Regions from separate parts of the Cupriavidus sp. SIMBA_020 genome, predicted to be linked through region 2. Evidence: predicted binding sites of a transcription regulator. Region 2 holds the regulator's gene; the other holds the start of a gene.
What was found. The regulator sigma-54, encoded in region 2, starts transcription at its own class of promoters, with help from an activator protein. The targets are predictions, from matches to a motif close to TGGCANGNAANCTGCTTT.
Positions count from the first base shown of each region.

Region 1: SB751_RS02325 (circularly permuted type 2 ATP-grasp protein) is a predicted target of sigma-54. The motif match lies at 2,721-2,738, and genes of this name have one in related genera.

Region 1 is NZ_JAWRWU010000001.1:497,898-503,121, forward strand. Features, by position in the region: partial or broken gene SB751_RS02320 (alpha-E domain-containing protein) at 1-1,046, opposite strand, end outside; gene SB751_RS02325 (circularly permuted type 2 ATP-grasp protein) at 1,079-2,554, opposite strand; gene SB751_RS02330 (gluconokinase) at 2,811-3,329, opposite strand; gene edd (phosphogluconate dehydratase) at 3,518-5,224, opposite strand, start outside.
Region 2 is NZ_JAWRWU010000007.1:305,871-311,094, forward strand. Features, by position in the region: gene hpf (ribosome hibernation-promoting factor, HPF/YfiA family) at 384-737, opposite strand; gene SB751_RS16365 (RNA polymerase factor sigma-54) at 788-2,269, opposite strand; gene lptB (LPS export ABC transporter ATP-binding protein) at 2,403-3,203, opposite strand; gene lptA (lipopolysaccharide transport periplasmic protein LptA) at 3,243-3,884, opposite strand; gene lptC (LPS export ABC transporter periplasmic protein LptC) at 3,948-4,583, opposite strand; gene SB751_RS16385 (SIS domain-containing protein) at 4,596-5,224, opposite strand, start outside.

The DNA.
Region 1 (5,224 bases), on a different contig from region 2:
CTGATGCCGTTGCCGAGATCGCCAATGCGCTCCAGGAAGCTGGTCAGGTAGGCGTGCAGGCCAACGGCGAAGATGTCGTCGATGCGCGCGTATTTCAGGTCGGCGTGGAGTTTACCAGCCTGCCGCTCCGTCTCCGACGACTGCTGGTTGGCCACCAGCGCGAGAATCGCGACCACCTCGTCCATGCTCGAGACCAGCGAGCGCGGCATGTCCGGCCGCAAGATCAACAGCTCCGCCACGCGTTGCGGCGTGATCACGGCGCGATAGATCTTGCGATACACCTCGAAGCCGGACACCGAGCGCAGCACGGCCGCCCAGTGATAGAAATCGTTCTGCTCGCGATTCAGGTCGTCGTTCTGCAACTGGCTCTGGGACTGCCCGCCGCCGTCCTGGGATTGGGATTGGGACTGGCTCTGGGAGCCCCCGCCCTGATTCTGACTCTGCAATTGGCCGCCCTGGAAGGCAAGGTCGTCCTCGTCGCGCCGGCCGGACGCCTGGAACTTGACGTCGAGGATCCGCGCGGTGTTGTCGGCCCGCTCCAGGAACGTGCCGAGCCGCATGAAGTGGAAGGCATCGTCCTTGAGCATGGTGCCGAACTGCACGCCGCGCGCCAGGTGCGAGCGGAACTTGACCCACTCGAAGAAGCGGGACGGGTCGTCGCGCAGTTCGCCATCGGCGATCATGCGCTGCACGTCCAGCCAGGTGGTGTTCAGCGTCTCCCAGACCTCCGTGGTCAGCGAGCCGCGCACCGCGCGGGCGTTTTCGCGCGCCGCGCGCAGGCAGCTCATGATCGACGACGGATTGGTCATGTCGCGGACCATGAAGTCGATCACGTCGTCCCGGTGCAGCAGGCCGTACTTGTGGTCGAAGGCGTTGGTCAGCTCGGAAATATCGAGCATCGCCCACCAGCCCTGCTCGGCCACTTCGGCGGACTGCGGCAGCAGCGAAGTCTGGTAGTTGACGTCGAGCATGCGCGCGGTGTTCTCGGCGCGCTCGGTATAGCGGGACATCCAGAACAGATGGTCGGCGGTGCGGCTCAACATGATGGGTTCTCCCGGCGATCGGCGTATTCCATGGCTCAGCGCTCCAGCACCCAGGTGTCCTTGGTGCCGCCCCCCTGCGAGGAGTTGACCACCAGCGACCCTTCGCGCAGCGCCACGCGGGTCAGCCCGCCCGGCACCATGCGCACCTCCTTGCCCGACAGCACGAACGGCCGCAGGTCGATATGGCGCGGCGCGATGCCCGACTCCACATAGGTCGGGCAGGTGGACAGCGCCAGCGTCGGCTGGGCGATGTACTGCTCGGGACGCGACTTCACCACCTCGCGGAACTGGTCGATCTCGGCACGCGTGGCCGCCGGGCCGACCAGCATGCCGTAGCCGCCCGCGCCGTGGGTCTCCTTGACCACGAGGTCGGCCATATGGTCGAGCACGAACTGGAGATCGTCCGGGCGCCGGCACATATAGGTCGGCACGTTGTTGAGGATGGCCTCCTCGCCCAGGTAGAAGCGGATCATGTCCGGCACGTAGGGGTAGATCGACTTGTCGTCGGCCACGCCCGTGCCAATGGCGTTGCTGATCGTCACATTGCCGGCCCGGTAGACCGACAGCAGCCCGGCCGCACCGAGCGCCGAATCTGGACGAAATGCGAGGGGATCAAGGAAGTCGTCATCCACGCGGCGGTAGATCACGTCGATGCGCTGCGGCCCCTGCGTGGTGCGCATGTAGAGGTGCTCGTCCTCGACGAACAGGTCGCTGCCCTCCACCAGTTCCACACCCATCTGCTGGGCCAGGAACGCATGTTCGAAATACGCCGAGTTGTACATGCCCGGCGTGAGCACGACCACGGTGGGATCGGCGATGTTCTGGGGCGACACGCTGCGCAGCATGTCCAGCAGCAGGTCGGGATAGTGCGCCACCGGCGCCACCCGGTTGCGCGCGAACAGCTCCGGGAACAACCGCATCATCATCTTGCGGTTTTCAAGCATGTACGAGACGCCGGACGGCACCCGGAGGTTGTCCTCCAGCACGTAGAACTCGCCCTCGCCGGCGCGCACCACGTCGATGCCGGCCACGTGGGCGTAGATGTCGCGCGGCACGTCGATGCCGAGCATCTCCGGCCGGTACTGCGCGTTGTTGTAGATCTGGTCGGGCGGAATCACACCGGCGCGGATGATGTCCTGGCCGTGGTAGATATCGTGGATGAACCGGTTCAGCGCGGCCACGCGCTGGCGCAGGCCGCGCTCTAGCGTGGCCCACTCGCTAGCCGGAAAGATGCGCGGAATCACATCGAACGGAATAGTCCGTTCGGTGCCGCTGTTCGACTCGTCCTTGTCGCCGTAGACGGCAAAGGTAATGCCCACGCGCCGGAAGATCAGGTCCGCCTCGGCGCGCTTGTTGTCCATTGTCGATGCGGACTGCCGCCCGATCCAGTCCGCAAAATTGCGATAGTGGGCCCTGACCGCCCCGGACGGCAGCGTCTGTCCGGCCTCGATGGCCGCCACCACGCCGTCCTCCCGCCCTTCCAGCATCTCGTCGAAAAACCGCGCCGCCATGATGGCCGCTCCTTCGTGAAATGGGCGCCCGCGCCGGCCTCGTACTGACCGTGCCGTGCCGTCTCCCCGGTCGCCCGTTTGTCGATGCCTTGTCGAGTTGGCTCTTTCAGCATATCCGCGCCGGCAAAACCCGCAAGGGTCACGCGCGCCGGCACGTGAATTCGGTTTAGCAAGATGCTTGCCAGCCAGGCGCCGCCGAAGGCACGGCGCCCCGAGGCTGGGCTGGCGGTGTCAGGTCAGCTCCGGTCAGTCCAAGTCAGGCGGCGGGCTTCCCGCTGCAGGCGGCCGACTCGGGCGGGCACTTGTCCAGAATGTCCTGGACCAGTGCCTCGGGCGTGCGGCGGATATCCAGTACCAGCGCGTCGCGCGGCTCCTCGAGGGTATCGAACTGGCTTTGCAGCAGCGCCGGATTGAAGAAATGGTCCGTGCGCGCCGACAGCCGGCTGCCGATGGTGCCGGCGTCGCCCTTCATGAAGACGAAGGTCACGCCGCCGTCCGGCGGGGTCAGGCGGTCGCGGTAGGTCTGGCGCAGCGCCGAGCAGGTGAAAACGTGGGTGCGGCCCTCGGCCCGAGCGGTGTCGATGGCGGCGCGCATCGCGGCCAGCCAGGGCCAGCGGTCCTCGTCGGTCAGCGGAATGCCGTTGTGCATCTTGGCCTTGTTGGCCTCGCTGTGGAAGGCGTCCGCATCGTGGAAGCCGCAGTGCAACTGGCTGGCCAGCAGCTGGCCGACCGTGGTTTTCCCGCTGCCGGAAACGCCCATCAGGATATAGATCATGTCTGCTCCGTCGATCATGGTCGGATGGTCGGGCCATCCTTGTCGGTAGCCTTCGGGCGCGAAAAACGTGGCGCGAAGGTGCACCGCGGCATGGAGATACCGGGCCGCGGCGATTGCTGAAAATCGTAAAACGACTAAACGACGATTAAACGACGACTAAGTGCGTGCAGGGCAAGGTGAGCGTTTGCCTATTGTGCGACCGCGCTGGCCGTTTGGACAGCGGGCGCGGCGTCGGCCTCGGACAAGTCCAGGGCACTGCCGCCTTCCTCGGCGATCCGGGCATGGCGCCGGAACAGTCCGAACAGGCCGCGCCCCATGCTGAAGCGCGCAAACTCGTCGTCCGGCGCGGTCGCCGGGATGCGCGCAGCGAATTCGGCCTGCACGCCGGCATCGCCAACCAGGGTCAATGTGCCGGATACGGCATCTACGCGGATCCGGTCGCCGTCGCGCACCCGCGCCAGCGGTCCGCCGACAAGCGCCTCCGGCCCCACATGGATCACTGCCGGCACCTTGCCTGACGCGCCCGACATGCGGCCATCGGTCACCAGCGCCACCTTGTGGCCGGCATCCTGCAGCGCGCCGAGCGCCGGCGTGAGGCGGTGCAACTCGGGCATGCCGTTGGCATTCGGCCCCTGGAAGCGGACTACCGCCACCACGTCGCGATTCAGTTCGTCGGCCTCGAAGGCGGCTTGCAGCGCCTCCTGGGAGTCGAACACGCGGGCCGGGGCCTCCACGATCCGATGCTCGTCGGCCACGGCCGACACCTTGATCACGCCCCGGCCGAGGTTGCCGGCCATCAGGCGCAGCCCGCCCTCCTTCGAGAACGGCGCCGACGCCGGGGCCAGCACGGCTGCATCGCCGCTGGTGGCCGGACCATCGCGCCAACGCAGCGTGCCGTCAGTCATCACCGGCTCCTCGGTGTAGCGCGCCAGCCCTTGCCCCATCACGGTCTGCACATCCTCGTGCAGCAACCCCGCCTCGAGTAGCTGGCCAATCACATAGGCCACGCCACCGGCCGCGTGGAAGTGGTTCACATCGGCCGAGCCGTTCGGATAGACGCGCGCCAGCAGCGGCGTGACCGCCGACAGGCGGTCGAAGTCATTCCAGTCGATGACGATGCCAGCGGCACGCGCCATGGCGACGAGGTGGATCGTATGGTTCGTGGAGCCGCCCGTGGCCAGCAGGCCGACCATGGCGTTGACGATGGCGCGCTCGTCCACGATCTGGGCGAGCGGCGTGTACGCGTTGCCGCGCGCAATCAGCGCCAGCGCGCGCTGCGCCGCGGCCGCCGTCAGCGCATCGCGCAGGCCGCTGTCCGGGTGCACGAAGGCCGAGCCCGGCACGTGCAAGCCCATGATTTCCATCAGGAACTGGTTGCTGTTGGCCGTGCCGTAGAAGGTGCAGGTGCCGGCGCTGTGGTAGGCGGCGCATTCGGCCTCCAGCAAGGCGTCGCGGCCGACCTGACCGGTGGCGTAGAGCTGGCGCACGCGCGCCTTTTCCTTGTTCGAGAGGCCGGTCGCCATCGGGCCGGCCGGCACGAAGACGATGGGCAGGTGCCCGAACTGCAGCGCCCCCATCAGCAGGCCCGGCACGATCTTGTCGCACACGCCGAGCATCAGCGCCGCATCGAAGGTGTTGTGCGAGAGCGCGACCACCGTACCCATGGCAATGGCGTCGCGCGAGAACAGCGACAGCTCCATGCCGGCATTGCCCTGCGTGATGCCGTCGCACATCGCCGGCACGCCGCCGGCCACCTGGGCCACGCCACCCACCGCGCGCGCCGCCTCGCGAATCACGTTCGGATACCGCTCGTAGGGCTGGTGGGCCGACAGCATGTCGTTGTACGCGGTAACGATGCCGAGATTCGGCGCGTGCTCGACGCGCAGCTTGAGCTT
Region 2 (5,224 bases):
GACGCCCGCATTGGAGCGTCCGGCCATTATAGAGCAGGGCTCCACCGCGATTTTGCGATGCAGCGCCGGGGTCGCGGCGGTGCCACGACGTGCCGGCCGGCTTGCCCACCCGGGGTGTCCCGGGGCCGTCCTGTCGTTATTTGTATGGCGGAGCATACACCGTGGCGGGCGGCTTGCGAACACTTGTTCCCATTTTGACCGCTCCCGGGGGCCCCGGGTCGCCCTCGGGCGTGGCAATAAGGTAACGAAACATTCCAGGTGCCCGCACCGTCACCGCCATGGCGCGCGAGCATCAAAAAAGCCGCGCTGATTGCGCGGCTTGAGCTCTTCTTTTCAGTCCTCTGCAGGGTTGGCAACCGCTCTGCTTCCGGTTGCCTGCAGGTCTACTGCTGCGTCAGTTGCTGGGCGGCCATCTGGTACTTCACCGCCTCGCGATCATGGCCCTGTACGCGGTCCTTGTAGCGGATGACCTGGCGGTCGAGCTTGTCGACCAGACAGTCGATCGCCGCATACAGATCTTCATGATGCGCTTCGACGAAGATGTCCTTCCCCTTCAGATGCAGATTGATTTCCGCGTACTGGCGCCGGTCCTTCTCCTTGTGGTTGTCCACCGATAGCAGCACGCTCACGCCGATGACCTGATCGAAATGCCTGACAATTCGCTCCAGTTTCGTTTCCACATACTCACGCAGCGGGGGCGTGATGTCGAGGTGGTGTCCACTGATCTTGAAGTTCATAGCGCTTCTCCTTCTGAAAGAGCCGCACCAGGCAGGCGGTTGCGGCTCGGCTACAAAGTCTTGCGGAGATTCACTGCGGGGATCTTGAGCGCTTCGCGGTATTTGGCCACCGTGCGGCGTGCGACCACGAAGCCTTGCTCACCCAGCAGTTCGGCGATCCGGCTGTCGGAAAGGGGATTCCTGGGGTCTTCGGCTCCTATCAGTTGCTTGATCAGCGCGCGGATTGCCGTGGAAGAGGCCGCGCCGCCAGTCTCCGTGGAGACGTGGCTCCCAAAGAAGTACTTCAACTCGAAAGTACCCATGGGCGTGGCCATGTATTTATTCGTGGTGACCCGGGAAATGGTCGACTCATGTAAACCGAGTGTATCGGCTATTTCCCGCAAAACCAAGGGGCGCATCGCGATTTCGCCATGCGTGAAAAAGTTCTTTTGACGTTCGACAATGGCCTGAGAAACACGCAGGATCGTGTCGAATCGTTGCTGGATGTTCTTGATAAGCCACCGCGCCTCCTGAAGCTTCTGCTGCAGGCCCGCCGTCCCCGATTCGCCCTTCGCGCCGCGCAGAATCTGCGCATACATGTCGTTGATGCGCAGCCGTGGCATGACGTCCGGATTGAGCGCCGCGATCCACCCGCTGCCGCTCTTGCGCACGAACACGTCGGGCACCACGAAGTCGGCCTCGGGACGGTTGAACGCATGCCCCGGATACGGCGCCAGCGAGCGAATCAGTTCGTGAGCCGCCTTCAGTGCTATTTCGTCCACCTGGAGCGCTTTCTTTAGCCGTGTGTAGTCGCGCACGGCCAACAATTCCAGGTGATGGTTGACGATGGTCAGCGCCAGGTCGCGGTGCGGGTGCTTCAGGCGCCGCAATTGCAGGCTGAGGCACTCGGCGGCATTGCGCGCGCCCACGCCGGGCGGGTCGAAGCTCTGCAGCAGGGTCAGGATCGCGTGGACTTCGTCGATCTCGAATTCGAGTTCCTCGGGCAGTTCGGTGCAGATTTCCTCGAGCGAGGCGCTCAGGTAGCCGTCATCGTCGAGCGACTCGACCAGAAAGATGGCGAGGCCCTTGTCGCGCACCGAGATCTTCAGCGGGGCCAGCTGCTCCATCAGGTGCTCGCGCAGCGTGGGTTCGGCGTCGCGCAGCTGCATCGGCGTCTTTTCGTCCTCGTCGCCCTGCGGGCGGCGGGCAAAGTCGTCGAGGCTCCAGTCGCTGCCGTAGTCCTCGCTGCCGTTGTCGTTGTAGTTGTCGTCCTCGCCGCTGGATGCCCCGTCGCTGCGCGCGTCGCCGTTGGGCTGCGGCTCGGAGGAGGCCGGCGCCGGGGCGCTCTGGAGGTTGACCGAGCCATCGGCGGACACCCGCAGCGGGCTTTCGATCCAGTCGTTTTCGCGTTCGAGCAGGGGGTTTTCGGTGAGCGCCTGTTCCACTTCCTGCTGGAGTTCAAGCGTCGAGAGCTGCAACAATCGAATCGACTGTTGCAGCTGTGGGGTCAATGCCAGATGTTGCGAGAGACGAAGCTGAAGCGACGGTTTCATGCGACCTATTCTATGCGCATCCTTCCGACTATGGAACGGAAATTGCTATCGCCTATCGCTCTGGCTTCCTGATCGACCCCGGCTGTCGCCGTGGAGGCCGGGAGAAACGCGGCCGCGCGCGGCGGCCGATGGGTCACATGCGGAAGTTTTCGCCCAGGTAGACGCGTCGCACGGACTCGTTGGCGATGATTTCCTCAGGCTGGCCGGCAGCCAGCACCGTGCCTTCGCTGATGATGTAGGCGTGGTCGCAGATGCCGAGCGTCTCGCGCACGTTGTGGTCCGTAATCAGCACGCCGATATTGCGCGCCTTCAGGAAGCTGACGATGCGCTGGATTTCGCCCACGGCGATGGGGTCCACGCCGGCGAATGGCTCATCCAGCAGGATGAAGCGCGGCGCGGAGGCCAGCGCCCGGGCAATTTCCACGCGGCGGCGCTCGCCGCCGGAGAGCGAGAGCGCCGGGTTGTTGCGCAGGTGGGCGATCTGCAGGTCGTCCAGCAGCGAATCGAGGCGCCGTTCGATCTCCGCCTTCGGCAGCGACTTGCCGTTCTCGATCTGCAGCTCCAGCACGGCGCGGATGTTTTCCTCGACGTTGAGCTTGCGGAAGACCGAGGCCTCCTGCGGCAGGTAGGACAGGCCCATGCGGGCGCGCTCGTGGATCGGCAGGCCGCTGATGTGCTGGTCGTCCAGCACGATGTCGCCCTCGTCCAGCGCCACCAGGCCCACGATCATGTAGAACGATGTGGTCTTGCCGGCGCCGTTCGGGCCGAGCAGGCCCACCACCTCGCCGCTCTTCACGTCCAGCGAGACGTCCTTGACCACGGTGCGCGATCCGTAGCGCTTCTTCAGGTGGCGCACGACCAGCGTGCTGCTGTCGGTACGGGCGGCCGACGGGGCTGCGGCGGCGTTCGGGGCGAGCGTGGCGGAGTCGTTCATCAGGTCAATGCATGCGTGACGCGGCGGGCGCGTCCGGGTTCAGGGCTTGCCGGGCGCGGGCGCCGGCTTCAGTTCCAGCGGCGGCGGCGCGGCGGCGCCGCTGGCCTGGTCCGCGCGCGGCGAGAGCACGGCGCGCACGCGGCCGGACGGATTGCCGGTGGAGGTGTTGTTGTCGCCGCCCGCGGCCGTGTAGTACTCGTTGCGGCTGTCGTAGGTGATCACGGCGCCACGGATCTCGTCGACGGTCTTGGCGCCGGCGATCCGCGCCGCACGGGCATGGCCAATCAGCTTCGACATTTCCTGCTTGCCGTCGTACTCGATGCGGTCGCCCCAGCCGTCGATGTATTCGTCCACGCCGTCGCGCTTCTGCCGGATATACGCCTGGCGGCCCGGGTTGGCCGTGGCCACCGCGTACTGGTAGCCCTCGGGGTCGGTGCGGATCTGCGCGGCATCAGACTTCAGCACCATCGTGCCCTTGGTCAGCACCACGTTGCCGGTCAGCGTATAGATCTGCTTCACATCGTCGTAGCTGGCGTTGTTGGCCTCCAGCACCAGCGGCTTGTCCTTGTCGGCACGCTCCGCCAGGGCCGGCTGGGCCAGGGTCGCGCCAAGTGCGGCGATTGCCACCGCCAGGGCGGGCACGATGCGGCGACAGGACAACGTCGTCAGGGATGGGGTCATGGTGGTCAGCTGAGAGAATGACGGGCGATCCGTTGCCGGCGCCTGGCGTGCTTGTTGTTGTGCTTACTGCGTGGTCCGGGCCTGCCCCGACGGCGGATTCATGACGATGGTGCCGCGTACGTTGCCGAGCAATTGTACTTCGCGGGTGACATTGTTGAAGACCAGCCCGTTGGCGGTCATCACCGACGGCCCGCGCGTGAGCTGTACCGCTTTATCGGTCTTGACGATGTCGTCATTGACCAGCAACTGGAAATATTGCGACGCGGCGGTCATGCGCGGGTCCTTCGCCACATCGACGCCGGGCTGCCGCACCAGGAAGGCATTGCCGTACAGGTCGATCACGGAGCCCTCGGCGTTCATCACGCCCCGGTCCGCGTTGACCGTGACCGGGGGGCGGTCCGGCTGGTAGGCGCGCATGGCCGGCGTGGTCACCTCGTAGGTCTGGTCGTCCTCGAAATGGATCATCTTCACGCCGGTGAAGCGCATCTTGGTGGCGCCGGTGGTGTCCAGCTCCGTGGCCGAGAAGCGGTCCATGTAGTAGTCCGCCTCATGGCGCTTGGCGCGGTTCTGCGCGGCCTCGTCCTCATGGGGCGAGTTGATCTGCACCAGCCAGAACGTGCTGCCGGCCACCATCGCCATCAGCAGCAACGGCAGCAGCCGCATGACCAGACCGGAGATCCTGCCGAAGAAGTCCCGCATCGCCGGCCCCGTTCAGATGACCTTGGCGCGGGTCAGGTCATGGATGTGGAGCGCGCCCACGAGCTTGCCGTCGCCATCCACCACCAGCAGCTGGTTGATGCGGTTCGCCTCCATGATCTGCACGGCCTCCACGGCCAGATGGTCCTGGTTCACCACGTGGGGGTTGCGGTGCATGACCTCGCCGATGGGCACGGTGCGCCAGTCGCGCGGGGTTTCCAGCAGGCGGCGCAGGTCGCCATCGGTGAACACGCCGATGGCGTGGCCGTCCGGGTCCACCACGGCCGTCATGGCCAGGCCCTTGCGGGTGATTTCCATCAGTGCCTGGGCCAGCGGGGTGTTTTCACGCACCTCGGGCACGCCGTTGCCGGTGCGCATGACGTCGCGCACGTGGGTCAGCAGCTTGCGGCCCAGCGCGCCGCCCGGGTGCGAGCGGGCGAAGTCTTCCTCGCCAAAGCCGCGTGCGTCCAGCACGGCCACGGCCAGGGCGTCGCCCAGCGCCAGCGCCGCCGTGGTGCTGGCGGTCGGGGCCAGGTTCAGCGGGCAGGCCTCCTGGGCCACGGCGCCGTCCAGATGGGCGTCGGACAGCTTGGCGAGGTTCGATTCCGGGTTCCCGGTGACCGAGATCAGCCCGGCGCCGATGC